2 regions of the Acidilutibacter cellobiosedens genome follow, and region 1 is predicted to be linked to the other one. Evidence: a T-box and tRNA genes for the amino acid it is inferred to sense, from the RefSeq annotation. Region 1 holds a T-box; the other holds one or more tRNA genes.
The links. A T-box is a leader RNA that pairs with one kind of tRNA and senses whether it is charged. The one in region 1 lies ahead of ileS (isoleucine--tRNA ligase), so its partner is inferred to be a tRNA-Ile.

Region 1 (15,278 bases):
TATAAGTTATATATATCATCTAAAGATTTTAGATCATTTTTATAAAGTTCATGATCAAAAAAAATATTTCCTACAAACCTTAAATGGCTTATCTTATCATATTCATGTATTTCTTCAAATTCCTTTTCTACCGAATTTGTAAAAAACTTTTCATAGAACATTTTATCATATAAAAATTCTTCAAACAGATCTGCTATTCCTTCCTCTATTATCCCGCTAATTCCCATATTTAATATGATTTCCTCAGGATTTAACATAAAAGAATGAATTCCATGTCCTGTCTCATGAAGAAGCACTTCGTATTCTCTGTACTGATTTTTCACATTGGCAAGTATTCTCGAATCCTCCCCGTATTTTATAGGGAAATTATATCCCCATTCCGATTTATTTTTTCGCGGAAAGATATCATAAGTAATATTAAATTTATTAATATCAAATCCAAAATTTAAAAAAAATTCTCTCAATACATTATAATAATTTGACATATCCACATGGCTATTCAAAGAAGACGATATTTTTGATTTGATATAGCTATAATCCCAAGGCATCAATTCTTCACTGCCGATAAATTTCCGAGCATATTCTCTTCCTTTTTCATTTAACACGATAATATGTTCCTTTAAATCATCTTCCCAAGTATCAAATATGTTTGGACTTAGTTCATCACTTTTTATTCTATATTCCATAAAATCTTTTTCTCCATACATTCCGGCATATTCATTTCTCAAATTAATTAAATCAATAAAGCCATTATCAACCATAGGTTTATCAATTTGATTTTTTGCAAAGAATGCCTTTTTTCTCAGTTCTCTGTCATCCTCTCGGGAAAGTATACAATCTATATCTACTCCTGAAACTTCCTTTCCATCTATTTTAAACCTAAAGGTGTTAAGTATTTTTGAAAGTTCATTAGTTTTTTTCTGAATTTCAAAATTCAAATCGTTTAATTCCTTAGTCAAATGATATGATTTAAATTCATTATATAAAATTTCTCCCTTTCTTTTTTCTACAGGTCCTGAAGCTTTTTCCATGTATTCAAGAACCAAACTATAATTTTTTTCATCCTTCAAAAAATTATTTATTTCTTCATGAGCCTCTTCAATACCAAAATCGTATCCCGTCGTATATTGTACCCATTCCAGTTTACTCAGCTTTACGTCCAATTCATATAACCTTTCAACCATTTCATAAAACTTTACCATAAATAACCCTCCTATACTAACTAAAATAACCGCCAAACTTTTTTATTGTATTTAATTATATCATTAAATATTCATAATGGAAACAAACGTTTTCTTTTATAGCTTAATTTTTATTATACATTTAAAAAAGGAGGAAAATTTCCTCCTTTTTATACTTTCTCCAATTTAATTCCCGTTATATGTCCATTCAGGTCTTCTTGTTCTAAAGAAGAGTCCTGAACTTTTTCAATGGATACCGCTAAGGTTTCTTTCTTAATATATTCGTCAAATTTGTTTAATGACAATTGGATTTTTTCGTCTCCATTATAATATATTCTTATATTGTCCATCATCTCATAGCCGTTACTTTTCCTCATCTGCTGAACTTTAGATATAAACTCTCTGGCATATCCTTCTTCTAACAAGTCTTCGGTTAAAACAGTTTCCAATATTACAAAAAGATTGTCTTCCATGGCTACATTAAATCCTTCTTTGGCCGTAATTTTAACTATTATATAATCTTTTTCTATATTTATATCTTCTCCATCTATATTTAATATAACTTTCCCTTTTTCTAATTTATTTACTAACTCATGGGTATCAACTTCCTGTAAAATTTTTGCAAAAGATTTAATCTTGGGACCAAGTATAGAACCTGCAACTTTGTAGTTAGGTTTTAAGGAATAGTTCATGAGATGAGTCAGGTCCTTCTCAAATACTACTTCCTTCACATTCAATTCTTCTTTTATTAAAGGTATCAAATCCCTTATTGTACTCTCATATTTTCCATCAAGAATTACTTCTTTCAAAGGTTGACGGACCTTAATTTTCACGCTTTCTCTTGAGGCCCTTCCCAATCCTACCAATTTTCTTACCAAATCCATCTTTTCTTCCAACTTTAGATCTATCAATTTTTCTTCTTCTTTGGGATAGAGTTCCAAATGAACAGAAATTCCGCCTGTTAAATTTCTGTATATTTCCTCTGCAATAAATGGTACAAATGGTGCTATTATTTTGCTTATTCCTAAAAGTATCTCATAAGTTGTACTATAGACCGCATTTTTATCTTCATCCAACTCCGTCTTCCAAAAACGTCTTCTGGAACGTCTTATATACCAATTAGACAGATCTTCCACAACAAATTCCTGAATAAGTCTTACTACCTTAGTTAAATCATAATTATCCATACCCTCTCTGGCTGATTTCAACATGCTGTTGTATTTGGACAATATCCATTTATCCAGTTCCGATCTTTTTTCATAAGGAACATCAAATTCCCTCGGATCGATTTCATCGGTATTCGCATATAGTGCGAAAAAATTATATACATTTTTTATACTTCTAAAGAACTTGCTTTCCACTTCTCTTAATCCGTCTTCATCGAATTTTGTCGGAGTCCACGGTGGGGATACATATAATAAATACCACCTTAAAACATCGGCACCATATTTATCAAACAATTGGAAAGGATCAACAGTATTACCTTTTGACTTAGACATCTTCTTGCCTTCTCTGTCCAATATCAAATCATTAACAAGTACTCTCTTATAGGGAGATTTTCCGGTCATAAATGTAGAGATGGCAAGAAGAGAATAAAACCATCCTCTTGTTTGATCTATTCCCTCACATATAAAATCCGCAGGAAATAGTGTGCTAAAATTCTCCTTATTTTCAAAAGGGTAATGGTGTTGGGCAAAAGGCATTGCTCCGCTGTCAAACCAAACATCAATAACATCCTTTTCCCTTGTCATTTTTTCTCCGCATTTATCACATTTTAAATGTATATCGTCCACATAAGGTCTGTGTAATTCAACATTTTCATCTATATCTTCAATAGATCTATCCACAAGTTCCTTTATAGAACCTACACTTGTAATATGCCCACATCTATTGCATCTCCAAATATTTAAAGGAGTTCCCCAATATCTGCTTCTTGAAATTGCCCAATCGTTCAAATTCTCCAGCCAATTTCCGAATCTTTTCTCTCCCACAAAAGGAGGATACCATTTTACTCCGTTATTATTCTCTATGAGCTTATCCTTAAATTTAGTTACTTCAATATACCAGCTTGGTTTTGCATAATATAAAAGAGGTGTATGGCATCTCCAGCAATGAGGATAATTGTGGACTATTTTTTCCTTTTTATAAAGTTTTCCGTTTTCCCTCAGCCATCGAATAATATCAGGATCCGCATCCATCACAAATTTCCCTTTCCAAGGGGTTTCTGTAAATTTCCCTTCTTCATTTACGGGCTTTAATACAGGCAATCCATACCTCTTTCCCGTATTATAATCATCTTCTCCGAAGGCGGGAGCTGAATGTACTATTCCTGTACCGTCTTCCGTAGTTACATAATCAGCAATCGTTATAAAAAAGGCTTTTTTATCTGTTTTAACGAAAGGCATCAATTGCTCATATTCAATATATTCCAAAGCCTTTCCTTTCATTTCTTCAAGAATTTCATAGTCACCTTTCAGTACCTTATCGGCAAGTTTTTTGTTCAAATAGTATATTTCTTCTCCTTCTCTCACCTTTATATAATCTTCTTCAGGGTTTACCGACAATGATACATTACTCGGAAGAGTCCATGGGGTTGTGGTCCAAGCAAGAAAGTACTCATTTCTGTCCTTTCTTTTAAATTTTACTATCACGGTCTCGCTTTTTATTTCCTCATAGCCTTGTGCCACCTCATGAGAAGCAAGACCGGTACCACAACGCGGACAATATGGAAGTACCTTATGGCCTTCATACAAAAGACCTTCTTTAAAAAACTTATCTAATATATACCATACCGACTCAATGTATTCGTTTTTAAGAGTAATATAGGCATTGTTCAGATCAATTTCATAAGCCATTCTCTGAGTCATATCATTCCACAGCTTTTCATACTTAAATACGGATTCCTTACATTTTTTATTGAATTTTTCAAGGCCATACTTCTCAATATCCTGTTTGTTATTCAATTTCAACTGTTTTTCAACTTCAATTTCCACGGGGAGCCCATGGGTATCCCATCCTGCCTTTCTTTTCACCTGATGTCCCAGCATAGTCTGATATCTGCATACCGAATCCTTTAATGTTCTTGCCATAACATGGTGTATGCCAGGTTTTCCATTAGCTGTAGGAGGCCCTTCATAAAATATAAAAGGATTATTTTCGTCCCTTTCATCAACGGTCCTCTTTAAAAGATCTATTTCTCCCCAATATTTAGATATCTCTCCTTCTTGCTCACTGACAGGTAAATTTTTAAATTCTTCAAATCTTTTCACTATTTTCATCCTCTCCAATAGTTTTTGTGAATATAAATAAAAGTCCCTAAGTTTTAAAACTTAGGGACGAAATTTCCGTGGTACCACCCACTTTATAAGGTATGAAACCTTATCACTCATTTCAAATAACGCTTTAGGCGTACTGCCTTACTCTTATTCAGGCAAACAGCTCCAAGGTGATCTTCTTAAAGGGTTTAGAGCAGTCTTTCACCTTATGACTATCTTCTCTGTATGCTAATCAGCCTTTAATACTCTCCTTTTCACAGCTTTTAAATATTAAATTCCATTTTAACCATGATACCGCAAAGATGATATATTGTCAAGGATTAAAAAATTTAAAAATCATTTTCTTTTAGGAAGATGTATAGCTCTTCCTAAACTGTCAGCACATGCTTCTTGTAAAGCTTCGGAAAATGTAGGATGACCGTGAACAATCTCCGACGCTTCATATGCGGTTATTTCCATAGCCATAAGTGATGATGCTTCATTTATTATTTCCGATGCTGAAGGTCCTATTATGTGGACTCCCAATATTTCCCCATACTTTTTATCAACTATCACTTTTACAAATCCCGAGGTTTCTCCTGAGGATAATGCCCTTCCGTTGGCGGCAAAAGGAAACTTTCCTACAGAAATACTATAACTTTTCTTTGCTTCTTCTTCAGTAAGACCTACGGATGCAGCCTCCGGAACTGTATATATACAACTGGGTACACAATTCAAATTTATTTTTTCTCTCCCGCCCATAGCATTTACAGCCGCAACTTCTCCCATTTTGAATGCTGCATGAGCAAGCATTCTCTTGCCGTTTATATCTCCCGGAGCATATATTCCTTCTACGTTGGTTTCCATATAATCATTAACCTTAATCCTTCCTTTTTCCATTTCAAATTTAATATCTCCAGCTCCTTCTAAATCAGGAATTCTCCCTATGGAAAGAAGTGCTTTATCCGCTGTCATACTTTCTCCTTTATCAACTTCAATGACCAATTTCTCATTCTTTTCTGTTATTCTTTGAAGTCTAACTGAGGTTAAAATTTTAACTCCTTTTTTTATTAATGAATCCTCCAAAAGCGTGGATATATCCTCATCCATGTTGGATACTATCCTATCCATCATCTCTATTATGGTCACTTTGCTTCCAAAAGAACTAAACACCGCTCCTAATTCTACTCCCACTGCTCCTCCGCCTATAATAACCAGTTCCTTTGGAATTTCCTTTAAATTAAGTATTTCATCACTGGTAAGGACTAATTTACTTTCTATCCCAGGAATATCTATTCTGGCAGCTTTGGAGCCTCCTGCCAATATGATCTTCTTTCCTTCAATTAATTTGTTACCATTTATAGATGCCTTTTTCCCTTTTGTTAATCTTCCTATTCCATTATATATATCCACTCCGTTACTCTTTAAGAGTCCCTGAACTCCCGTCGTAAGGGTCTTAACCACTTGATTCTTTAATTCCACAGTCCTTTCCATATCAATATTAACTTCAGGATTTGAGATAATTATTCCTCTTTTTTTTGCTTTTTCTATTTCGTGAATTATTTCAGCATTTTTAAGATATGTTTTGGCAGGAATGCATCCTCTGTTTAAACAAGTTCCTCCTAAAATATCCTTTTCTATTAAGGCTACCTTTCCCCCCATCTGAGCCGATTTAATAGCCGATACATATCCAGCCGGACCTCCTCCTATTATTATTACGTCATACATATTATTATCTGATGAAATGGCTTCCGATTTTTTCCCTTTAGATAAAGATTGAAATCCTACAATTTGAGATATGTCCTCGTCTTTTTCTCCAATATACCCTATGGTTGCTATAACGGGAACTACCTCTCCTTTATTTTTTAATATCTTAAGTAAGTAACCGGAAGTTTCAGCCTCTACTTCCATGTTTACCTTATCCGTCATTATCTCAAGGAGAACATCGCCTTTTTCTACATAATCCCCTTCTTTCTTATGCCATTTGATTATCTGCCCTTCCTGCATATCCATACCTGCTTTGGGCATTATTATTTCCGTTGCCAATATAAAACCCTCCCTTTTTGCATTACAATTAATACATCAATTTTAAACCAAAATCAATAACGGATTTTCCAACAGATATTTTAATTCCTTTAAAAATTTAGCTCCGATTAATCCGTCTATAATCCTATGATCTACCGTTAAGCTTAATGTCATTATGGATCTTATTACCGGCTGACCACCCACAGGCACTATTCTGTCTACTATGGCATTTACTCCCAATATTGCACTGTTAGGAGGATTGATAATAGGATTAAAATGAGTAATTCCATACATTCCCAAATTACTTACCGTAAATGTACTTCCCTGTAATTCATCAGGAGACAATTTCATATTCATTGTTCTTTCAGTGACATCCTTTTCAGCAATGACCATTTCAGTTAAACTTTTTTTATCCGCATCTTTTATTACCGGAGTAAGAAGTCCTTTTTCCATTCCCACCGCTACTGCCAGATTTACATAATCATGAATGATAATACCTTGTCCGTCTTCCGATAAACTTGCATTTATCATCGGGTGATTTTTTAAAGCTTTAGCTGTCGCAGTAAGGATTATATCCGTAATAGTGACTTTCTCCCCAGTTTTTTCCATTATATCCTCTTTTATTTCCCCTCTTAATTTTTTTACCTCAGTCATGTCGACTTCAGTGTTCAAAGTAAAGGTAGGAGCCGAAAAAAAACTTTGAGACATCCTCTCTCCGATTATCTTTCTCATATTTGACATAGGAATTACCTCAATTTCTTTTTTTAAATTTTCCACAGGCTTTTGTTTCAGGTCTTTTTCTTTTTTAGCCTTTAGTAAATCTTCCTTCATTATTTTACCTTCCGAGCCGCTTCCTTTAATATCGGCCAAATTTATTCCTTCACTTTCCGCAATCCTTCGTGCAAGGGGAGTAACTTTTAGTGAATCCCGTTTAAAATTCACAACATCTTTTTCCTGTATTCTGCCTTTAGGGCCAGTCCCCTTAATTTTGAACAAATCTATTCCCCTCTCTTTTGCAATTCTTCTTGCGGCAGGAGTCGCTCTCACTTTCCCCGGAATATCTAAAAATTCCTTCTGCATATCCATACTTTCGCCTCCTATCTATTCAATGTCTTGTTTACTGCAGATTTTATTTGTTCTTCACTCGGTACTACTGCCTTCTCCAATTCGGGATTATATGGTATTGGCACGTCCAAACCCGCAAGTCTGATTATAGGCGAATCCAAATAATCAAAGGCTTCGCTTTCCGTTACAACAGAAGCTATCTCTCCCAAATACCCTCCTGTTTTAGCTGCTTCATTTACTAATATCAATCTTCCCGTCTTTTTAACAGAATTTATTATCATTTCCTTATCTAAAGGGACCAATGTTCTCGGATCTACTACTTCTATACTTACTCCTTCCTTCTCCATTTCCTCGGCAACCTTTATCACTCTCGGAAGCATCCTCCCGTAGCTCACTATTGTTACATCTTTTCCTTCATGTTTAATTTCCCCTTCCCCTAATGGGATTATAAAATCCTCATCTTCGGGAACGGGGCCTTTAACCTTATACAATGTCTTCTGTTCGACAAATACCACAGGATTATTATCCCTTATGGCTGCTTTTAAAAGCCCTTTTGCATCTTTCGGGGTTCCCGGTACCACTACTTTAAGTCCGGGTACATGGCAAAACCACGCTTCCAAACTTTGAGAATGTTGGGCTGCCGCTCCTGTTCCCGACCCTCCCGGACATCTCAAAACCATTGGAACTTTTGCTTTTCCTCCAAACATATAGCGCATTTTTGCTGCCTGGTTGACTAAGGAATCCATAGCAATAGTGGTAAAATCCATAAACATTATTTCTACAATAGGCCTCATCCCGGTAACCGCCGCTCCGGCAGCAGCTCCAACTATGGCCGCTTCAGATATGGGGGTATCTCTTACCCTATCCTTCCCAAACTCTTCAAACATTCCCACAGATACTCCGAAAGCTCCTCCATATATTCCTACATCTTCTCCCATCAGAAATACATTTTCATCTCTTCTCATCTCTTCACACATTGCCGTCTTAACTGCATCTTTATAAGTCATTTCTTTCATCTGTCCCATTTCCTTCTCCCTCCTATGCATACACGTCTTCAGTCACAGTTTCAATCGGTGGATTTGGACTGTTGTTTGCAAATTCCACAGCCTCTTCTATCTGATCCTTAGCCGTTTTTTCTATATCATTTAACTCTTCTTCTTTTGCTATATTGTTTTCCAATATATATTTTCTCAATCTCCTAATGGGACATTTCTTTTTCCATTCCTCTACTTCTTCCTTTGTTCTGTACACTTGAGCATCGGACTTTGAATGTCCCAGCCATCTGTATGTTTTACTTTCAACCAGTACGGGCCCTTTCCCGCTTCTTACATACTCAGACACTTCCTTTATCAAATTATAAACATCTATTGCATTGTTTCCGTCTACTACATATCCGGGAATTCCGTAAGCCTTTGCCCTTATTGCTATATCCTTGATATTCATTGAATTTTTTACCGGTACCGACATACCGTATAAGTTATTCTCACAATAGAAAATCACCGGCAATTTCCATACAGATGCCAAATTCAGCGATTCATGAAAACTTCCTTCATTGGAAGCTCCATCCCCAAAGAAACACAGGACAATCTTTCCGGTCTTTTTCATCTGCTGAGTCAACGCTGCACCTACAGCTATTCCGTGTCCGCCCCCGACTACTCCGTTAGCTCCCAAATTTCCTGCTTCTACATCTGCTATATGCATGGAACCGCCTTTACCTTTGCAATATCCTGTATATTTCCCCAAAAGTTCAGCCATCATTTTATTTAAATCTATTCCTTTCCCAATAACCTGACTATGCCCTCTATGAGTTGACGTGATTAAATCATCCTTATTTAATGCCATACAAGCTGCAACACTCGATGCCTCTTCTCCGACGGAAAGATGAGTTGTCCCATGAACCATCCCTCTTGCAAAAAAGTAACTCACCTTTTCCTCAAACGCCCTTGCTTGGTTCATTCTCTTATACATTTCCAATATTGTCTCTTTATCAATATAAGTCATATATATTCCTCCTGTTTTATTAAAAATATTCATTATATATAAAAATGAGAATGGCCTATTCCAATTCTCATTTTTATATATTTCCGTTAATAAATTTTCTATCCTATAAGATCTTCCTGTATCTGCCTTAGTTTATATATCAAAGTTGTAGTATCCAGTTTGACCATGTCATAGGATATAGCTTCGCCTTTTTTTATGTCCCTTTTAGCAACAGCATTCTTATTTATCAAGCCGAAGGGTACCAAATTATCCTTTCTAGCATTTTCATAAGTATCAACACTTCCGTAAGCCGTATATCCTCCTAACCCGTCAAATTTTTCTCCTGCCTTCAAATCCTTTTTAGCTATAGTGATAGTTTCCGCTATAGGTTTACCCATAGGTATAATTGTTGGTTGATGATCTAAGACAGCTTTTGCAACGGTTAATGGAGTTTCAAGACTTGTAAGATGATATGGACGATAAAGAACATAATTTGGCCCAGGTCCCATACTTAAATATTGCATTTCACGATGAACCTGAGGAAGTTTACTCGTTATTATTATAAATACTCCCGGAGCAATTCCATTAACGTAATCTACAATTCTGTATTGATTTAAAATGCCGCCCTCACTTTTTAATCTAAAAATACCTGTCAGCTCATTTACGGTAGCCGATGGTGCATGAGCTCCTCTTATATCGGGTATGAATCCTGTAGCATTAGCCATGCATGTCAATTCCACCATGGTTTTAGTTCCGTCTTTAAAAGATGTCAACATCTTAGGACTTACACCTGATTTTAAGGCTTGTTCATAAACACTATCTGGATTTGACTCCAAATTTACCGGATTATTTTTGCCTTTTCCTATAGCAAGGACATCAAACCCTGCTGCGTCGGCAAAATCATACAATTCCTTCACAACCCCCGGTTCGTCTCCTGCCGTTCCTGTATATACTACTCCTGCATTTTGAGCAAATTTATTAAGTATCGGTCCTATGACCACATCTGCTTCCACATTGAGCATTACGATATGTTTTTTGTTGAATATAGAATCCATCGCCAATTTAGCACCGATATCAGGAACTCCTGTAGCATCTACTACCGCATCTATAAGGTTTGCCCTTGCGGCAAAGTCAAAATCCTGAGCAACTACATATTTCCCCTCTTCTATACTCCTATTTACTTGTTCAAGGGTATTTGCTATAATTATATCTTCTTTTCTAATGCCAGCTAATGTATAAGCTTCCACTGCGTTATCCAAATTTATGTCTACTACAAGAGAAGGAATCATACCTTTCATCAACATAGTTTGGCTGACCATCCCTTTTCCCATCTGTCCTGCTCCTACCAGTCCAACCTTTATTTGTTTGCCTTCTTCTTCTAACTTAGCCAATCTTGTGTTCAGTCCCAACATTTTTACTCCTCCATTTCTCAGCATATTATTGAAAAAAATTTCATACTATTAATTTTATTTCAAGATGATTATATAGTTAAAATATAATATAGTCAACTTTTGTTCTTCCGACTAACAGATATAAAAGGGCTTTTTCAAAACCAATTTAACAGAAAATTTATAAGGAAATTATGGCTTTTTTTATATCTATATATCTATTTTTTGTTATAATGGTATAGAATTAATTATTATTTTGAGGAGATATACATCTAATATATGGAGATGATATCTCCTATCTTTATATCTTCTATATTATGCTTGCCTTCTAATATTATTACTCCGGGCAATTCCTTTTCGTTGAAATTTTTAAATTTAAAAGTACAATGGCCTAATTCTTTTAAAGTCCTATTAGCCTCATCGCCAACAGCGGTAACTGTGAATTTCTTATCGCCGATTACAATTGTATCTCCAATTTCTACATCTGCTTTCATCTTATCTATAGTATGAAGAACTGAAATTTCAGCCAATTCATCCGGAGCATTTTCGTTAAACAGTATTAGCATATTTTCTTCAATAAGATCTTTTACCATTTCCCCCATTCCTACCACTGTTACCGAGTATTTCATAAAAATCCTCCTATTCTATTTATATAGTCCGATGCTGAATAAATAAGCAATAATTACCGATATAGGTCCAGTAATCAGTCTGGAAAATAATATAGCTGGAACACCTATTTCCACTGTTTCCGGTTCTGCATCACCTAAGCTAAGCCCTACTGGGATAAAATCACAACCTACCTGGGGATCTATAGCAAATAACGCAGGAAGTGCATATTGGGGAGGTATATTGCCTTTACCTATTTCCACACCTACAAGTACCCCTACTATTTGTGCTATAACAGCTCCAGGACCAAGCAATGGAGAAAGTATGGGAATTGCTGCTATAAGGGATATAACTAATAATCCGCCTAAGCTTCCGGAGAAGGGAGCTACAAATTTAGCAATAATATCTCCTATACCGCTTTTCAATATGATCCCAACAAGCATAGAAACAAAAGCCATAAAGGGAAGTATATTTTTAATTACAGAATCTATCGATTCTTTCCCCGCTGAATAAAATATTCCGACTACTTTTCCTGTCCCTTTTCCTATTCTTTCAATTATATTGCCCTTTTTTGCGTATACCTCTTTTTCTATAGCCACAGTATCAGTACTGCCCTGATTATTGTGTTCACGAGTTTCTTCTTCCAATTCTTCCGTTAAAACTATATCCTTTAACCCCACCCCAGATACGTAAACATCTTCTCTTATATATTTAGCTAAAGGTCCCGATTGCCCTACAGGTACTAAATTAACCGTCAGGATATTTTTTTTCGGATATACACCACATCTTGCAGTACCTCCACAATCTATAACAACCACTGCAATTTCTTCATCAGGCACAGATGTTTTAAACCCATCTACCGTTACTCCTCCGGTTAAATCCGCTATTCTTTGTGCCACATCGGAAATTCCCCCACCAGTAACAGATACTATCTTGTCCTTTCCGGACTTTGGAGAAATAATTAAAGGACCTCCCCAACCTCCCGGGCCTTTCTCTATTTTTACGCTTTTATATTCCATAATATTTCCCTCCTATTTATACCTGTTTTTTGCTCAACATCTTGTTAGTAATAAACTCTGTAGTAATTCCGCGAATAAATATAACAATGAGTCCTACTACAAAATACCTTATAGCAAGGTCTCCCTGGGAATAACCTAATTTCTGTATTCCCTGCGCTATTCCCAGATAGACAAACAATTCCGCGGAGTTAGCATGAGGAAACAGCCCTGTTATAGGATGTACAAAAGATACTGCCGCGTCATAAAAAGCTGGTTTATACTTTTCCTTTAAAAATTTTCCAAAAGTATAACACATGGGATTGGTCAAAAAGAACACGGATATAAACGGAAGTATAATATACCTTGAAAATACATTCTTTGTGGCCTTTTGAGCAACTCTTTGAACCTTATCCTCCCCTATGATTTTTATCAACGCATTTACGAATGTTATCAATACAATAAGAGTCGGAAGTATTCCTGTTATTAACCCAACAAGATTTTCTCCGCCTGCCTGAAATAAAGATATAAATCCTTCAGCTATCTTTGCAAGAGTTTTCATTTACATATTCCCCCTTTATTTTTAAATTAATAATTAAAATCTACCCTCCTTTCGCCTATAATTAATAAACTTTTTATATTTAATCAAACGCTTTTTTCAATGCCATAGCTGTCTTTTTATCTTTTAAAGAAGGTAATTCTTTTTTTATCTCGTCAATGGATTTATTTATGAATTCTTCCTTTACTTTGAATCTGTCAAATACTGTTATTCCCCTCATCTCCTGAGCATTCACCACTTTATTGTCTTTATCCACGGCTAATATAACAATTATTCCCTGAGATATTCTTCCTTTTTGTTGGCCGATTAGTAATTTCCCTTCTTTTTTCATAGTTCCCACTACTTTTTTAAAATTTCTTATCTGAAAATAAGAGAGAATTCCCTGCAATATCCACATAGAAAATATAAATATTATAACCTTTGTTAAATCGCTCATTATTTCACCCCTATCAAAATGCATATGATAAATCAAGAACTGCTTCCGCCGTTTTGCTGTCAACAATTAGAACATCTACATATCCTCCTGCTATAGAAGCCAAAATTGCCTTTTTCTTCTCTATATATCCTGCCACTCCTATCTTTAAAGGAACTTTTTTTAATGACTCTAAGCTGATTCCTATAATTCTTTTATTCAGTTCAAATTTGTCTCCGCTTCCGTATTTATCAATAAACATGGAACAAATATCGGCAGTAGCTCCTTGTCTTTCTAAATCTTCAATATCATCTAATGTAAAATATCCGCTTTCGATCAATGTAGAGGTATTTAATAGAGGAAAACCTATTCCCATTAAAGCAATATCTGCTTTTTTCATTAATTCAAAAAATGCCTGTATATTTTTATCATGAATAAAGATTTCCTTTCTATCTTCATTGTCAACTATGGAAGGAGCATACAACATTCTACTTTCTCCCTTGAATTTTTTAGAGAGTTCAAGAGCTATACTGTTTGAATGAATTTCTATATTTGTTTCACCAACTCCCCCGACCAAAGGAATAAATGTAACTTTATTTCTCCTGTCATTTTTCACATATTCAGGAATCTTACTTAAAGTTGTTCCCCAAGTCACTCCTATTATTTGGTCATCTTTAATTACCCGTTTTAAGTATTCTGCTGCCGCCCTTGCCAGCTCTCTCTTTATCTCTTCCGGCTCATTAGTCATACTGTCAACTATGATTACCTCTTTCAATTTAAACTTTCTTTCCATCTGTTTTTCCAAATCAATATACTGATTTTTAATAGGATTAACTACGGAAATTTTCACTATATTCTCATTCCTTGCGGATGATAATATTCTTGAAACAGAAGATTTAGAAATTTGCAATTTTTCTGCTATTTCTCCTTGATTTAATCCTTCATCATAATACATCTGCGCACATTTAACCATAAGTCTAATATCATAATTATTTTTACTCATACCAACCATCCTTGAATTTTTTTTCAATATATTAAATTATTTTCATAATTTACTTATAAAATATCAACAATTTTTTATGTTGTCAAGTTATGTTTATTTTTTCACTATTTAATTATATGATATACACAATAAATTCAATAAAAAAATTTTTAAAAAACTTTTATAAGTAAATAAAAATCAATTTATTGATTGAAATTTAACAATTTAAAATAAGGCTAAAAAATCAAGAGGCTATTCGCCTCTCCAATATTTTTTAATTACATATTCCACTCCATCTTCTCTATTGGAAAGAGTTATATAATCAGCCTCTTTCTTTACTGATTCCAATGCATTACCCATAGCCACTCCAAGACCGGCAAACTTAATCATAGAAATATCATTTTCTCCGTCACCGATTGCCATTATATCTTTTCTGTCTATATTAAGCTTTTCGCTTATTACTTGTATAGCCTTCCCTTTGCTTACTTCAGGATTCCAAATTTCTAAAAAATAAGGAAGAGAAAATCCAAATGATAGCTTTGAGCCAAATATTTTTTCCATTTTATCTTTAAATGATGCCAATACTTTATTATCATCACATAAAAGCAGCTTCCCTATTCTGTCCCAATAATTATTATCATCTATAAATTTATATATGTTATCTACTTTATTAAGTCCTGATGCAGTATATGAGTCAAAAATGTTATATCCCTCTTTCTTTTTACTGTCCACATATATCTTATTTTTGATGAATACAAAGGTACAGATATCCCCTTCTTGACAATTTTTTATTATATTTTCTGCTATTTTAGAATCAAGTTTTTTCTCATA
Region 2 (15,278 bases), 510 kb from region 1:
GTGAGGATTATAAAGAATTTTTAAATGTCGGAAAAACTGAAAGAAAAGCAACTAAAGAGATAATCAGAAGGGCTGAAGAAAAAGGGTTTAAACCATTAGAAAAAATATTAGAAACTGGAAAGAAGATAAAAGCCGGAGATAAGATTTATTTTAATAATAAAAATAAGGGAGTAGCACTTTTTGTCATAGGAAAGGAAGATATGGAAAAGGGAATGAATATAATCGGCTCTCATATAGATTCGCCAAGGCTTGATTTGAAGCAAGCTCCTCTTTATGAGGATTCAAATTTAGCTTTGCTTAAGACCCATTATTATGGCGGAATAAAGAAATATCAATGGGTTTCCATTCCTTTATCTCTTCATGGAATTGTAATTAAGAAGAATGGGGAAGAAATAGAAGTTGAAATAGGAGAAGATGAAAAGGACCCTGTATTTCTAATAACGGATTTATTAATTCACTTGGCTAAAGACCAGATGGCTAAGACTCTTGACGAAGGAATAGCAGGAGAAGGGCTTAATATTATTGCAGGAAGTATTCCTTATAAGGAGAAGGATTTGGATAATAAAATAAAACTTAATATATTGAATACTTTATACCAGAAATATGGAATAACCGAATCTGATTTTCTGACGGCAGAAATAGAAGCGGTACCTTCAGGCAAGGCAAGAGACGTAGGATTGGACAGAGGTCTTATATCTTCTTATGGTCATGACGATAGAGTATGTGCATATACTTCTCTAAAGGCAATATTAGATATGGATATCCCGGAAAGAACATCCGTAGGTTTATTTGTGGATAAAGAGGAGATCGGGAGTGTAGGCAGCACCGGAATGCATTCTCAATTTTTTGAAAATGCAGTAGCAGAAATTTTAGGTAAAGATTCAAACTTAATTAAATTTAAAAGGACGTTATCAAATTCAAGAATGTTGTCTGCTGATGTTGCAGCAGGATTTGATCCGAATTATCCGGAGGCTTTTGAGAAAAACAATTCTGCCGTAGTTGGTAATGGTATTAGTTTAATTAAATATACCGGCTCAAGAGGAAAAGGTGGTTCTAATGATGCAAATGCAGAATTTATCGGTTATGTAAGCAGAATATTTGATGAAAATAAAGTCGTATGGCAGACAGGAGAATTAGGTAAAACAGATCAAGGAGGAGGAGGAACTATCGCATATATTTTAGCTAATTATGGAATGGATGTAGTGGATTGCGGAGTTCCTGTCTTGAGTATGCATGCTCCTTATGAGATAGTAAGTAAAGGGGACGTTTATGAAACTTACAAGGGATATAAATATTTTTATTTGTCTAAATAAAAGTTGAAACCAATATGCTTTAAATACTTGAGATTTCAATAAATAAAAAGGCTGGTACAACTAATAATGACCGATTATGTACCGGCCCCTTTTTCAGTTATATATATTTTTTTACTAATTATTAATATTGGATGCTATATAATTTAAGGTAAAATTTTTAAAGGCTTCGCTTAAAGGTGATAGATGTCTGGTTTTATGGTATACAAAATAAAATTTTCTATTAAGATTGAATCCATCAATGTTGAATATTTTAATTTTTTTTTGCTGAATTTCATCTTTTACAGATATTTCCGAAAGAAAACTTATTCCTGCTCCTAAGGAAACAAGTTTTTTTATTATTTCCGTATCTTCAACGTATCCTATTATATTTAGTTGCTTTAAATTTAAGAAATTTAGTTCCATCTGCCTTTCTACTAATTCTCTTACACCCGAACCTTTTTCTCTCATTATTATCTTTTCTTTTAAGAGTATATTTTTTTCTAATGTAGAATAGTTATGGCAAGAAAACCTTTTGATGTTAGGAGTAATTAAAAAAAGGTTATCTTCCATTAAATCAATATATTCTAATTGGTTAGCACAGTGTTTCGTCCCTATTATTCCAAAATCGCTCTGCCCTTCCAGGATACTTTTTATAATACTTTTAGAATCCTTGGATATTAAGGAGAAAGTTACATCAGGATATGTTAAAAGAAAATTATATACAATGTTTGGAAGTACATATTTACTGGGAATAGTACTTGAAAAGATGTCTAAATGTCCCTGTATTTTACCTTTGAAGGATTCCAATTTGAATTTAGCCATCTTGCATGAATTAATTATATTAATAGCATATTCATATAATATGGTTCCAGAAGGAGTCAATGATATATTTTTGCCAGAGCGATTTATAAGAGAAGTTTTCATCTCTTTTTCTAAGTTTTGTATATGGTTTGTTACAGTGGGCTGAGTAATGTACAATTTATCGGCAGCTTTTGAGAAGCTTTTCAAATTTGCAACTTCTATGAAAGTTTCTAATTGTCTTAAATCCAAAAAGATCACCGCTTTCTTCAAATTCTAATTATATATTATCAGATAATGAGTATATTTTTAAAGTAAAAAAATAATAATAAAATTTAATTTTCTATTGACAAATGAATTTTAAGCTGGTATATTAAAATAGTTGTCACAAAAAAGAGCATCAATTGTAAATCATAAAAAATAAAGAATGTTGGCCTTGACAAAGAGAGCTGTTTATGCTATAGTAAGAAGGTCAACAATGAACCAAGAAAATTAAACAGTGGGAATAAATTTGAGTAAAAAACAAGTTGTAAAAAAGAAGTTAGTGTTTGATAAGAGCAAAGGCAAACTTTAAATTGAGAGTTTGATCCTGGCTCAGGACGAACGCTGGCGGCGTGCTTAACACATGCAAGTCGAGCGAAGGAATACTTAGGAAGCCTTCGGGAAGAATACGTATTCCTTAGCGGCGGACGGGTGAGTAACGCGTGAGGAATCTGCCTCGCACAAGGGGATAGCCTCGGGAAACCGGGATTAATACCCTATGATACTTACACTGCGCATGCAGAGTAAGTTAAAGAATATCGGTGTGAGATGACCTCGCGTCCCATTAGCTGGTTGGCAGGGTAAAAGCCTACCAAGGCGACGATGGGTAGCCGGCCTGAGAGGGTGAACGGCCACATTGGAACTGAGACACGGTCCAGACTCCTACGGGAGGCAGCAGTGGGGAATATTGCACAATGGAGGGAACTCTGATGCAGCAACGCCGCGTGAGCGAAGAAGGTTTTAGGATCGTAAAGCTCTGTCCTAGGGGAAGATAATGACGGTACCCGAGGAGGAAGCCCCGGCTAACTACGTGCCAGCAGCCGCGGTAATACGTAGGGGGCGAGCGTTGTCCGGAATTATTGGGCGTAAAGGGTGCGTAGGCGGCTGAACAAGTCAGATGTGAAAGGTTAAGGCTTAACTTTAATAAGCATATGAAACTGTTCAGCTTGAGTTAAGGAGAGGGGAGTGGAATTCCTAGTGTAGCGGTGAAATGCGTAGATATTAGGAGGAATACCAGTGGCGAAGGCGACTCTCTGGACTTAAACTGACGCTGAGGCACGAAAGCGTGGGGAGCAAACAGGATTAGATACCCTGGTAGTCCACGCCGTAAACGATGAGTGCTAGGTGTTGGGTGTCAAAGCTCAGTGCCGCAGCTAACGCAATAAGCACTCCGCCTGGGGAGTACGATGGCAACATTGAAACTCAAAGGAATTGACGGGGACCCGCACAAGCAGCGGAGCATGTGGTTTAATTCGATGCAACGCGAAGAACCTTACCAAGGCTTGACATCCCTCTGAAGTATATAGAGATATATATGGCTTTTAGGAGACAGAGGAGACAGGTGGTGCATGGTTGTCGTCAGCTCGTGTCGTGAGATGTTGGGTTAAGTCCCGCAACGAGCGCAACCCTTACTTTTAGTTACTAACAGGTAAAGCTGAGGACTCTAAAAGGACTGCCGGTGATAAATCGGAGGAAGGTGGGGATGACGTCAAATCATCATGCCCTTTATGTCTTGGGCTACACACGTGCTACAATGGTCGGTACAGAGGGAAGCGACACCGTAAGGCGAAGCAAATCCCAAAAAGCCGATCCCAGTTCGGATTGCAGGCTGCAACCCGCCTGCATGAAGCTGGAGTTGCTAGTAATCGCAGATCAGCATGCTGCGGTGAATGCGTTCCCGGGTCTTGTACACACCGCCCGTCACACCATGGGAGTTGACAATACCCGAAGCCGGTAAGCGAACCCGAAAGGGGAGCAGCCGTCGAAGGCAGGGTTAATGACTGGGGTGAAGTCGTAACAAGGTAGCCGTATCGGAAGGTGCGGCTGGATCACCTCCTTTCTAAGGAGAATTTAATTCCCACTGTATTAATTTATAAATAATATATTAATAGGAAATATTAATATAATATGGTTTTAACTCTTTGGGGGTGTAGCTCAGCTGGGAGAGCACCTGCCTTGCAAGCAGGGGGTCAGGAGTTCGAATCTCCTCATCTCCACCAGAACCTTGAGAACTGAAAAGTAAAGAAGAAGAAAAGAAGTAGGTCAAGCAAATAAGGGCATAGGGTGAATGCCTTGGCATCGGAAGCCGAAGAAGGACGGGGTAAGCGCCGAAATGCTTCGGGGAGTCGCAAACAGACATAGATCCGGAGATATCCGAATGGGGGAACCCGCCTGAGCAAACCTCAGGCATCATGCACTGAATAAATAGGTGAATGAAGGGAGACTGGGGGAACTGAAACATCTAAGTACCCCAAGGAAGAGAAAGAAAAATCGATTTTCAGAGTAGCGGCGAGCGAAAAGGAAAGAGCCCAAACCGGAGGGTTAAACCTTCGGGGTTGAGGACACAACATAAGGAGAGAAGAAAAGCAGCCGAAGGGACTGGGAAGTTCCGCCAGAGAAGGTGAAAGCCCTGTAGGCGAAACAAAGAAACTCGACAGTTGTGAACCAGAGTACCACAGGACACGAGAAATCCGGTGGGAAGCAGGGAGGACCACCTCCCAAGGCTAAATACTAACCGATGACCGATAGAGGAATAGTACCGTGAGGGAAAGGCGAAAAGAACCCCGGGAGGGGAGTGAAAAAGAACCTGAAACCCTATGCCTACAAGCAGTAGGAGCACTATTAGAAAGTGTGACTGCGTACTTTTTGTAGAACGGGCCAGCGAGTTACGATATGCAGCAAGGTTAAGCAGTGAAGCTGCGGAGCCGTAGGGAAACCGAGTCTGAATAGGGCGAAAGTTGCATATAGTAGACCCGAAACCGGGTGAGCTACCCATGGTCAGAGTGAAAGGGAAGTAAAATTCCGTGGAGGCTCGAACCGATTAGTGTTTAAAAACTATCGGATGAACTGTGGGTAGGGGTGAAATGCCAAACGAACCCGGAGATAGCTGGTTCTCCTCGAAATAGCTTTAGGGCTAGCCTTATGGAAAGTGAGATGGAGGTAGAGCACTGAATGGTAAAGGGGCACAAAGTGTTACCAAAACCTATCAAACTGCGAATGCCATACTCATAGAAATAGGAGTCAGACTGCGGGAGATAAGTTTCGTAGTCAAAAGGGAAAGAGCCCAGATCACCAGCTAAGGTCCCAAAGTGCAGGTTAAGTGGCAAAGGATGTGAAGTTACGGAGACAACCAGGATGTTGGCTTAGAAGCAGCCATACATTTAAAGAGTGCGTAATAGCTCACTGGTCAAGTGACGTTGCGCCGAAGATTTCCGGGGCTAAACCTGACACCGAAGCTGTGGGATAGAAATATCGGTAGAGGAGCAATCTGTGAGGAAGAAGCTATACCGAAAGGAGTAGTGGACGAAACAGAAGAGAGAATGCTGGCATGAGTAGCGAAAAGGCAAGTGAGAAACTTGCCCGTCGAAAGCCTAAGGGTTCCTGAGGAAGGCTCGTCCGCTCAGGGTAAGTCGGGACCTAAGCCGAGGCCGAAAGGCGTAGGCGATGGACAACAGGTTGAGAATCCTGTACCAAGAATATGCGTTAGAGAGAGGTGCTGACGCAGGAGGATAAGATGAGCACACAGATGGAAAAGTGTGTCTAAGCCTGAAGTAAGCTTTCATAGGGAAAACCGTGAAAGAGTTATGAGAGGTGATGGGGAGCGAAAAAAGAAGTAGCGAAGCATCCGAATCCAAACTGCCAAGAAAAGGCACTATCGAGTATATGATTGCCCGTACCGGAAACCGACACAGGTAGGCGAGGAGAGAATCCTAAGACGCACGGAAGAACCCTTGTTAAGGAACTCGGCAAAATAGCCCCGTAACTTCGGGAGAAGGGGTGCCGGAAGAAGAGAAGGCCAAACGGCTGGGAAATAATCCGGCCGCAGTGAAAGGGCCCAAGCGACTGTTTACCAAAAACACAGGTCTCTGCGAAGTCGAAAGACGAAGTATAGGGGCTGACACCTGCCCGGTGCTGGAAGGTTAAGGGGAAGAGTCAGTAGAAATACGAAGCTTAGAACTTAAGCCCCAGTAAACGGCGGCCGTAACTATAACGGTCCTAAGGTAGCGAAATTCCTTGTCGGGTAAGTTCCGACCCGCACGAAAGGTGTAACGACTTGGGCACTGTCTCAACAAGGGATCCGGTGAAATTGTAGTACACGTGAAGATGCGTGTTACCTGCGACAGGACGGAAAGACCCCATGGAGCTTAACTGTAGGCTGACATTGGATTTTGATATCATATGTACAGAATAGGTGGGAGGCAGAGAAGTAAGTGCGCCAGCATTTATGGAGTCAAAAGTGGGATACCACTCTTATGATATTGAAATTCTAACCAAGTACTGTGAAGCCAGTACAGGGACACTGTCAGTTGGGCAGTTTGACTGGGGCGGTCACCTCCCAAAGAGTAACGGAGGTGCTCAAAGGTTCCCTCAGTACGGTTGGAAATCGTACGAAGAGTGTAAAGGCAGAAGGGAGCTTAACTGCGACACATACAGGTGGAGCAGGAAGGAAACTTGGACTTAGTGATCCGGTGGCACCGAGTGGAAAGGCCATCGCTCAACGGATAAAAGCTACCCTGGGGATAACAGGCTTATCTCCCCCAAGAGTTCACATCGACGGGGAGGTTTGGCACCTCGATGTCGGCTCGTCTCATCCTGGGGCTGAAATAGGTTCCAAGGGTTGGGCTGTTCGCCCATTAAAGAGGCACGCGAGCTGGGTTCAGAACGTCGTGAGACAGTTCGGTCCCTATCCGTCGCAGGCGCAGGAAATTTGAGAGGAGCTGTCCTTAGTACGAGAGGACCGGGATGGACAGACCGATGGTGAATCAGTTGTCTCGCCAGAGGCAGAGCTGAGAAGCTAAGTCTGGGAAAGATAAGAGCTGAAGGCATCTAAGCACGAAGCAGACCTCAAGAAGAGATTTCCCACTCCGCAAAGGAGGTAAGACACCAGAAAGACGAACTGGTAGATAGGTCTCAGGTGGAAGAGTAGTAATACTTTAAGCTGAGAGAAACTAATAAGTCGAGGGCTTGACCTAAAGATTCTTCTTCAAAGTTTTCAGGGAAAAGGGTAAGGAAGTAAAAGGAAAAAAGGAAAAAGTATTTGGTGACAAAGACGAGAGGGAAACACCTGTAACCATACCGAACACAGAAGTTAAGCCTTTCAGTGCTGATGGTACTTGAGTGGAAACGCTCTGGGAGAGTAGGACGTTGCCAGAACATTCTTGGGTAGCTCAATGGCGGAGCAACCGGCTGTTAACCGGTAGGTTGTGGGTTCGAGCCCCACCCCAAGAGCCAAAAGAAAAGATAAGCCGGGGTGGCGGAACAGGCAGACGCACAGGACTTAAAATCCTGCGGTCCTTAAAAGATCGTACCGGTTCGATTCCGGTTCCCGGCATTAGGGTGGTTATATCGCGGGGTAGAGCAGTCTGGTAGCTCGTCGGGCTCATAACCCGGAGGTCGTTGGTTCAAATCCAACCCCCGCAACCATTTATAAAAATAGAATAATAAAGAAATTAAATTATTATTTTTTTCTGTTCTATGATATCAATATAATAAAATATATGTAACTATTGAGGCCCTATGGTCAAGCGGTTAAGACATCGCCCTTTCACGGCGGTAACTCGGGTTCGAATCCCGGTAGGGTCACCAAAAGGAGGGCGCATAGCTCAGCTGGGAGAGCACCTGCCTTACAAGCAGGGGGTCATAGGTTCGAGCCCTATTGTGCCCACCAATAAAAAATGTAGTGGCAAAAGTGAGTAGAAGTAATAATATATAAATGATGGTAAGTAAAATGCGGCCTGGTAGTTCAGCTGGTTAGAATGCCAGCCTGTCACGCTGGAGGTCATGGGTTCGATCCCCATCCAGGTCGCCATTAAAAACAATATAACAAATGATGAAATCGAAAGCAGAAATTTAATAAACATGCTGGTGTAGCTCAATTGGTATAAGCAGAGAACCCAAATCATGTATTTCGATTTGGAGTGAATCGCTTAGTGGAACAGTTAATATAAGCAGTGTTGTAGTTTTAAGGCAGAAATTTAATAAACATGCTGGTGTAGCTCAATTGGTATAAGCAGAGAACCCAAATCATGTATTTCGATTTGGAGTGAATCGCTTAGTGGAACAGTTAATATAAGCAGTGTTGTAGTTTTAAGGCAGAAATTTAATAAATCTGCTGGTGTAGCTCAATTGGTATAAGCAGAGAACCCAAATCGTGTATTTCGATTTGGAGTGAATCGCTTAGTGGAACAGTTAATATAAGCAGTGTTGTAGTTTTAAGGCAGAAATTTAATAAATCTGCTGGTGTAGCTCAATTGGTATAAGCAGAGAACCCAAATCGTGTATTTCGATTTGGAGTGAATCGCTTAGTGGAACAGTTAATATAAGCAGTGTTGTAGTTTTAAGGCAGAAATTTAATAAATCTGCTGGTGTAGCTCAATTGGTAGAGCAACTGACTTGTAATCAGTAGGTTGGGGGTTCAAGTCCTCTCACCAGCTCCAGGAGGGGTTCCCGAGTTGGCCAAAGGGGACGGACTGTAAATCCGTTAGCTGAGCTTTCACTGGTTCGAATCCAGTCCCCTCCACCATGAAAAAATAATATATGTGCGGGTGTAGCTCAGTGGTAGAGCCCCAGCCTTCCAAGCTGGTTGCGAGGGTCCGATTCCCTTCACCCGCTCCAGAAGAAATTAGCACCTATAGCTCAGGTGGATAGAGCAACGGACTTCTAATCCGTGTGCCGGGGGTTCGAATCCTCCTAGGTGCACCATTAATTTTGGGGTGTAGCCAAGGCGGTAAGGCACTAGACTTTGACTCTAGCATTTCCGCAGGTTCGAGTCCTGCCACCCCAGCCAAAATTATAAAATTATTATGACTCATTAGCTCAGGTGGTAGAGCACCTGACTTTTAATCAGGGTGTCCGGAGTTCGAGTCTCCGATGGGTCACCATATATTGTTGGAGAGGTACCGAAGCGGTCATAACGGGGCGGTCTTGAAAACCGTTTGGGTCTTTGGCCCGCGTGGGTTCGAATCCCACCCTCTCCGCCATTTAGCTTGTAAGGAGAAGTACTCAAGTGGCTGAAGAGGCTCCCCTGCTAAGGGAGTAGACCTTTTACGGGGTGCGAGGGTTCAAATCCCTCCTTCTCCGCCAAAGAGTAAAAGAATAGGGGCCTTTAGCTCAGTAGGTTAGAGCGTCCGGCTCATAACCGGCAGGTCCGGGGTTCGAGTCCCTGAAGGCCCACCATTTTTATATTTGTTATAAAGGGGTGTAGTTCAGTGGTAGAACGTCGGTCTCCAAAACCGAATGTCGTGGGTTCAAATCCTGCCACCCCTGCCAATAGTAAACAATTATTAGGATTAGGGTGCATAGCTCAGCTGGGAGAGCACCTGCCTTACAAGCAGGGGGTCATAGGTTCGAGCCCTATTGTACCCACTGTAAAGATAGCGGGGTGTGGCACAGCTTGGTAGTGTGCATGGTTCGGGACCATGAGGCCGTGGGTTCAAATCCCACCACTCCGATTAGAAGAATTATATGATTATTTTTCAAAAATTGAGGGCCTTTAGCTCAGTAGGTTAGAGCGTCCGGCTCATAACCGGCAGGTCCGGGGTTCGAGTCCCTGAAGGCCCACCATTTTTATATTTGTTATAAAGGGGTGTAGTTCAGTGGTAGAACGTCGGTCTCCAAAACCGAATGTCGTGGGTTCAAATCCTGCCACCCCTGCCAATAGTAAACAATTATTAGGATTAGGGTGCATAGCTCAGCTGGGAGAGCACCTGCCTTACAAGCAGGGGGTCATAGGTTCGAGCCCTATTGTACCCACTGTAAAGATAGCGGGGTGTGGCACAGCTTGGTAGTGTGCATGGTTCGGGACCATGAGGCCGTGGGTTCAAATCCCACCACTCCGATTAGAAGAATTATATGATTATTTTTCAAAAATTGAGGGCCTTTAGCTCAGTAGGTTAGAGCGTCCGGCTCATAACCGGCAGGTCCGGGGTTCGAGTCCCTGAAGGCCCACCATTTTGCCCAGATAGCTCAGTAGGTAGAGCAGAGGACTGAAAATCCTCGTGTCGGTGGTTCGATTCCGCCTTTGGGCACTAAAAATAGACTTAAATGTTATAAGTCTATTTTTTTTATAATCCATAGGAAAATTATAATTTCCTTAATATAAATTTTCCGTAAATGGGTTTCAAAAAAGGCTTCCTTAATTTATTAATGCTTCAATAGAAGGCTTTTTTACAATAAAAGCTATTATATTTTTAACTATATTTATGATATTATCGGTAATTAAGATTTTATCTGCTTTTAATAATATTATGTTTTCAGGAAGGCAAAAGGAGGTACTGTCCTTAATAGGCTTCAATTCAGGAAAATTTGATAAATTTAAATAAAGACATTTCTTGTTGTTTGACAATAAACCTTGATTTGATTGTAAGATTAATATTCCCTCTTTATTAGTGGGATCGTATTTTAAACTGAAGTTTTCATCAAAATATATGATAGGAATATTTTTCAGCCCATGCCATTGAAATTTGATTTCCAACGATTCATCTTGAATATTCATTTCTTCTAATATTATTTTAAAGGGTTTGGAAGAAACTGACATTTCTACAGTTTTCTTATCTTCTATTATGTTAAATATGGATAACAATTTAGGTAAATTTTTTATGTCCTCATAATTGTGAAGTAGTATTTTCCTCTTTAGATCCTCATTTCTTTGATTCATATATTTATAGTACATATTTGTACATTCTTTTCCACTAATTTTATCTTCTCTGAATATATTAAGATATTTTTCGACGGATTTTAACTTTAAATCTTTAAGGCCTAAAAAATCATTTTCTTTTTTAATTATCCTATATAGATCAATACTTTTATCATAAGAAATTTTATAATCAATATTATATTTTTTATATTTGTAATTTAAAAAAGGAAGATCAAAATTGTCCCCATTATAGGTAATTATATATTTATATCTTTCCGCTATTTTCATTACTTCTTTTAAAAGCTCGTCTTCTTCATTGGGATTATCAATGAAAATCTGATTAACTGAAAGATGACCATTATGAGGAAGAAGTATTCCGGTTAAATATATAAAACTTTTTTCTCTGCTGAACCCCGTGGTTTCAATGTCTAAAAAACATATTTTATCTGTATCGAAATATTTTTTTGTATCTATGGATATAGGCTCTGTATTAATATAGTTTTTCATTTTTCACCTCTTAACGTATACTCAAATATTTTTTACTTATTAAATTAAATAAAAGTGTTATAATTAAATAAGATGTCAAATAAATTATAGACTTTTTTAACTTTTGTATCAAATATTATTTATATTGAGAGGAGAGTTGCAGTGGAAATTAAAGACATAAAAAAATCTTTTTTGGAAATAAACAATGCACAAAAAAATAATTTTGGATTAGTTGCTTTATATGATTTTTTGGAAAACTTTTTAGTCCTTTCGGATAGTGTAGAACAGGAAAATGATTTGGAAGGAATAAAAAATAATAACGGAAAAGAAGGGGAAGATATAGTTTCTCTGTATAATGAGATAAAAAATATCGGATTAAATATAGAAGAACAGCTAAAAAGTTCTGAATCAAAACTTGAGCTTGTAAAAAATCAGAGGAAAGAAATTTGCGAAATATTAAATTCTTTATCTGCTTATGATATTGAAATTGATTATATCTTTGAAAACATAAATTATTATATTGAAAAACGTTATATAAAAGATAAATTTAGCTCAGAAGATACAAGGCCCGAAAATTCATATACATTTTTTAAAAACATCTATTATTACTTAAATGACAATATAAAAGACCAAGAACAATTGAATGATTTAATTTTTAATATTGTTAAAATATTACCTTTCAGAATAACAAAATATAAATTTTCAGATATTATAGGAGATTCTTTGAAAGAGGAGATTAAGGGGTTTCCTAAAAAGGCAGCAGAATTTTATATTGAGAAATATAAAATTATCTTTAATGGTACCATGGAAAGAAGTTATGGTGTAAAATTTGATAATTATTTTAGAAGAATCGAAGAATTTAAGGTAAAAAATTATGAGCAATGTTCCAATGATGAATTAAAAAAATCTTTTGAAGATTTGACGGTTATAAAGAATAGCATTACAGATCTTATACATTTTGTTGGAATATTAGGAATCTTAATCAATAAATTAATTGTAATATTTAGTACAAAGGATTTAATTAAAAACAATATAGATGAAAAGATATTATCGGAATGGGCTTTATATTGGAATAATAATCAAAATAATAAAGAACATTTAATTACCCTCCTTAAAGAAAAATCCAAAGATGTTTACGATAATATAAAAGAAAGAGCTAAGAATTTAGAAAAATTGGATGAAGACCATATTTTTAGGGAAAAAGCCGATGAAGAATTGAACCGGGATCTGATTATAATTGAAGAGATTATTTATTATTTAAATGATATGAAATTAGATAGTTTAGGATTTTTGCCTCATAATCAAAGAGATCCTATGACATTAGATGATTCCGAACAAATTACGGAAAATTTTATTCAATATATTTTTAGAAATTTGCCCAGCAATAATGTACAAAGAAAAATCAGGATGAGGAATTTGATGGCTGAGATTCCATATGTTTTTAATAATATTGACGATTTGATGAGTTATATAAATATTGCATTGGATAGTTCCGTTACTTCCTATGAAGAAGCAAAATATTATCAAAACATCTTATATGCAATGGTTCAAGATAGTATAGAAAAGGATAAATAATTTATGTAACAACTCTTTTTTATCTTTATCAAGAAGTAGGTATTTCAAGACTACTGTACGGTAGTTTTGTAATACCTATTTTTTGTTATATATTTTTTTTATATGTCAATAATATATAAAGGAGTGATTTTGAAATCACTAATAAATTAGAAAGAGGGATAAAATGGCATATAAGATCGGAATTCCAAAGGCAATGTTATATTATGATTATTTTCCCTTATGGGATTTGTTTTTTAAAGAGTTGGGAGCGAAGGTAATAGTCTCTCCCGATACAAATAAAGAAATATTGGATAAGGGAGTAACCCATTGCGTAGACGAATCATGTCTTCCTGTAAAAATATTTCATGGACATGTATATTATCTTAAGGATAAAGTTGATTTTTTATTTATACCTAAAATCATGAGCGTATGCAGAAAGGAGTATTTTTGTCCCAAAATATTAGGGCTTCCGGAAATGATAAAAAATTCTTTTGATGAACTTCCGGAGATTATAAGTACTACCGTAAACCTGTATAAAGGAAATAACAATATAAAGAAATCGGTATTGGAAATAGGGACGAAGATTACACCTGATTTATTTAAAATAAGAAGAGCTTATAATAGCTCAACAAAAGTTTTTAAAGAATACAAAAACCTTATAAATAAAAAAATAATATCGATTGAAGGAGTAAAAACACAAAGTAGGACTTTAAAAGATATAAATTCTTTGCATGACAAAAAGAAGAGAACAATAATGATGGTAGGCCATCCTTATAATATATATGATAATTATATAAATATGAATTTAGCTTATAAATTAGTAAAAAACAATGTAAAGGTTATAACTTCCGAGACCATAGACGAAAATAAAATATTATTTTATTCTTCAAAATTACCTAAAAGGATGTTTTGGACTTATGGCAAGAGAATAATAGGTTCATCCTTTTGTGCTATAGAAGAAGGTTTATGCGACGGAATGATTTATATCTCTTCTTTTGGATGTGGAATGGATTCGATACTTGTTGATTTAATAGAAAGAAAAGCTAAAGAAAAAATGGTTCCCTTTATGCTCATAACGGTGGATGAACAAACGGGAGAGGCAGGAATAAATACAAGAATAGAGGCATTTTTAGATATGATGATGTGGAGGGATAGAGATGAAAATAACATTTCCACACTTGGGTAATACTTATATAGCCGGTAAGGCACTTCTTGAAGAATTAGGTCAGGAGGTAATTCCTCCTCCCAGATGCAGCAACAGAACCCTTGAGATAGGGACGAAATACTCTCCTGAAATGATGTGTATGCCTTTTAAGATAAATATAGGGAATTATGTGGAAAGCATAGAAAGAGGGGCAGATACAATACTAATAACAGGGAGTTGCGGGCCGTGCAGATTTGGATATTATTCCGTATTGGAAAGAAATATCTTAAAAGATCTGGGATACGATGTAAATCTAATTGTTTTTGATCCTATAGGAGAGGGAATAGATAATTTAAAATCAGGATTAAAAAAAGGATTAAATATCAAAAATATAAAAAAGATACCTACGGTAGCTAGATTAGGAAGAACATTGATCAGCAAAGCCGATGATTTAACTCAATTATCAAACATAAAAAGAGCATATGCAGAGGAAAGCTATAAGGTTGATAACATAATGGAAGATTATTATAGAAAAGCGGAAAAAACATTTGGGGCGAAAGAACTGCTTATTTTGATGGAAGATGTAAAAGATAAGCTTAACAGTTTAAAAACGGATAACAACAGGGATCCCATTAGGATTGGAATAATAGGTGAGATATACACAATAATTGAACCATTTGTTAACTTTGAAGTTGAAAAAAAATTGGGGCATATGGGTGTTATAGTCGAAAAATCTTTGACACCGACTAAGTGGATAGAACATCATGTTTACAAATTTCCCTTTGGTTCAAAGGAAGAGAAAAGAAAATTTCATTATGCAAGGCCCTATATGAAGGAGTTAATAGGGGGACATTGCAGAGAAACTTTAGGAAGTGCCATAATTTATGCCAATAAAGGATTTGATGGAGTAATTCAGCTTCTTCCCTTAAATTGTATGCCTGAGATAGTAGCAAAGAGTATACTTCCGAATATAGAGAAGGATTATAATATTCCAATTATGACCTTGGTAGTAGATGAAATGACAGGAGAATCAGGTTATATAACAAGACTGGAGGCTTTTGTGGATTTACTTAAAAGAAGAAGAGAGGAGAAAAAGTATGGAAAATTG

Region 2: it encodes a tRNA-Ile, which carries the amino acid that the T-box ahead of ileS (isoleucine--tRNA ligase) is inferred to sense. The anticodon was not compared.

Annotation. Positions count from the first base shown of each region.
Region 1 covers NZ_CP035282.1:3,034,360-3,049,637, forward strand. Annotated here, with positions in the region: gene EQM13_RS14640 (gluzincin family metallopeptidase) at 1-1,202, opposite strand, end outside; gene ileS (isoleucine--tRNA ligase) at 1,352-4,450, opposite strand; T-box leader at 4,510-4,723, opposite strand; gene lpdA (dihydrolipoyl dehydrogenase) at 4,793-6,481, opposite strand; gene EQM13_RS14655 (2-oxo acid dehydrogenase subunit E2) at 6,524-7,546, opposite strand; gene EQM13_RS14660 (alpha-ketoacid dehydrogenase subunit beta) at 7,558-8,550, opposite strand; gene EQM13_RS14665 (thiamine pyrophosphate-dependent dehydrogenase E1 component subunit alpha) at 8,564-9,526, opposite strand; gene EQM13_RS14670 (NAD(P)H-dependent oxidoreductase) at 9,625-10,917, opposite strand; gene EQM13_RS14675 (PTS glucitol/sorbitol transporter subunit IIA) at 11,166-11,522, opposite strand; gene srlE (PTS glucitol/sorbitol transporter subunit IIB) at 11,538-12,518, opposite strand; gene srlA (PTS glucitol/sorbitol transporter subunit IIC) at 12,535-13,056, opposite strand; gene EQM13_RS14690 (transcriptional regulator GutM) at 13,136-13,489, opposite strand; gene EQM13_RS14695 (sugar-binding transcriptional regulator) at 13,503-14,468, opposite strand; gene EQM13_RS14700 (Cof-type HAD-IIB family hydrolase) at 14,700-15,278, opposite strand, start outside.
Region 2 covers NZ_CP035282.1:2,523,106-2,538,383, reverse strand. Annotated here, with positions in the region: gene EQM13_RS12330 (aminopeptidase) at 1-1,313, shown strand, start outside; gene EQM13_RS12325 (selenium metabolism-associated LysR family transcriptional regulator) at 1,428-2,342, opposite strand; rRNA gene EQM13_RS12320 (16S ribosomal RNA) at 2,662-4,191, shown strand; tRNA gene EQM13_RS12315 (tRNA-Ala) at 4,276-4,351, shown strand; rRNA gene EQM13_RS12310 (23S ribosomal RNA) at 4,393-7,324, shown strand; rRNA gene rrf (5S ribosomal RNA) at 7,389-7,505, shown strand; tRNA gene EQM13_RS12300 (tRNA-Asn) at 7,509-7,583, shown strand; tRNA gene EQM13_RS12295 (tRNA-Leu) at 7,597-7,683, shown strand; tRNA gene EQM13_RS12290 (tRNA-Met) at 7,699-7,775, shown strand; tRNA gene EQM13_RS12285 (tRNA-Glu) at 7,863-7,937, shown strand; tRNA gene EQM13_RS12280 (tRNA-Val) at 7,944-8,019, shown strand; tRNA gene EQM13_RS12275 (tRNA-Asp) at 8,084-8,160, shown strand; tRNA gene EQM13_RS12270 (tRNA-Thr) at 8,713-8,788, shown strand; tRNA gene EQM13_RS12265 (tRNA-Tyr) at 8,789-8,874, shown strand; tRNA gene EQM13_RS12260 (tRNA-Gly) at 8,893-8,966, shown strand; tRNA gene EQM13_RS12255 (tRNA-Arg) at 8,977-9,053, shown strand; tRNA gene EQM13_RS12250 (tRNA-Gln) at 9,061-9,138, shown strand; tRNA gene EQM13_RS12245 (tRNA-Lys) at 9,157-9,232, shown strand; tRNA gene EQM13_RS12240 (tRNA-Ser) at 9,242-9,331, shown strand; tRNA gene EQM13_RS12235 (tRNA-Ser) at 9,344-9,434, shown strand; tRNA gene EQM13_RS12230 (tRNA-Ile) at 9,451-9,527, shown strand; tRNA gene EQM13_RS12225 (tRNA-Trp) at 9,546-9,620, shown strand; tRNA gene EQM13_RS12220 (tRNA-Val) at 9,644-9,716, shown strand; tRNA gene EQM13_RS12215 (tRNA-Pro) at 9,729-9,802, shown strand; tRNA gene EQM13_RS12210 (tRNA-Ile) at 9,838-9,914, shown strand; tRNA gene EQM13_RS12205 (tRNA-Trp) at 9,933-10,007, shown strand; tRNA gene EQM13_RS12200 (tRNA-Val) at 10,031-10,103, shown strand; tRNA gene EQM13_RS12195 (tRNA-Pro) at 10,116-10,189, shown strand; tRNA gene EQM13_RS12190 (tRNA-Ile) at 10,225-10,301, shown strand; tRNA gene EQM13_RS12185 (tRNA-Phe) at 10,306-10,378, shown strand; gene EQM13_RS12180 (ribonuclease H-like domain-containing protein) at 10,486-11,493, opposite strand; gene EQM13_RS12175 (hypothetical protein) at 11,635-13,047, shown strand; gene EQM13_RS12170 (acyl-CoA dehydratase activase-related protein) at 13,211-14,212, shown strand; gene EQM13_RS12165 (CoA protein activase) at 14,184-15,278, shown strand, end outside; gene EQM13_RS12160 (acyl-CoA dehydratase activase) at 15,268-15,278, shown strand, end outside.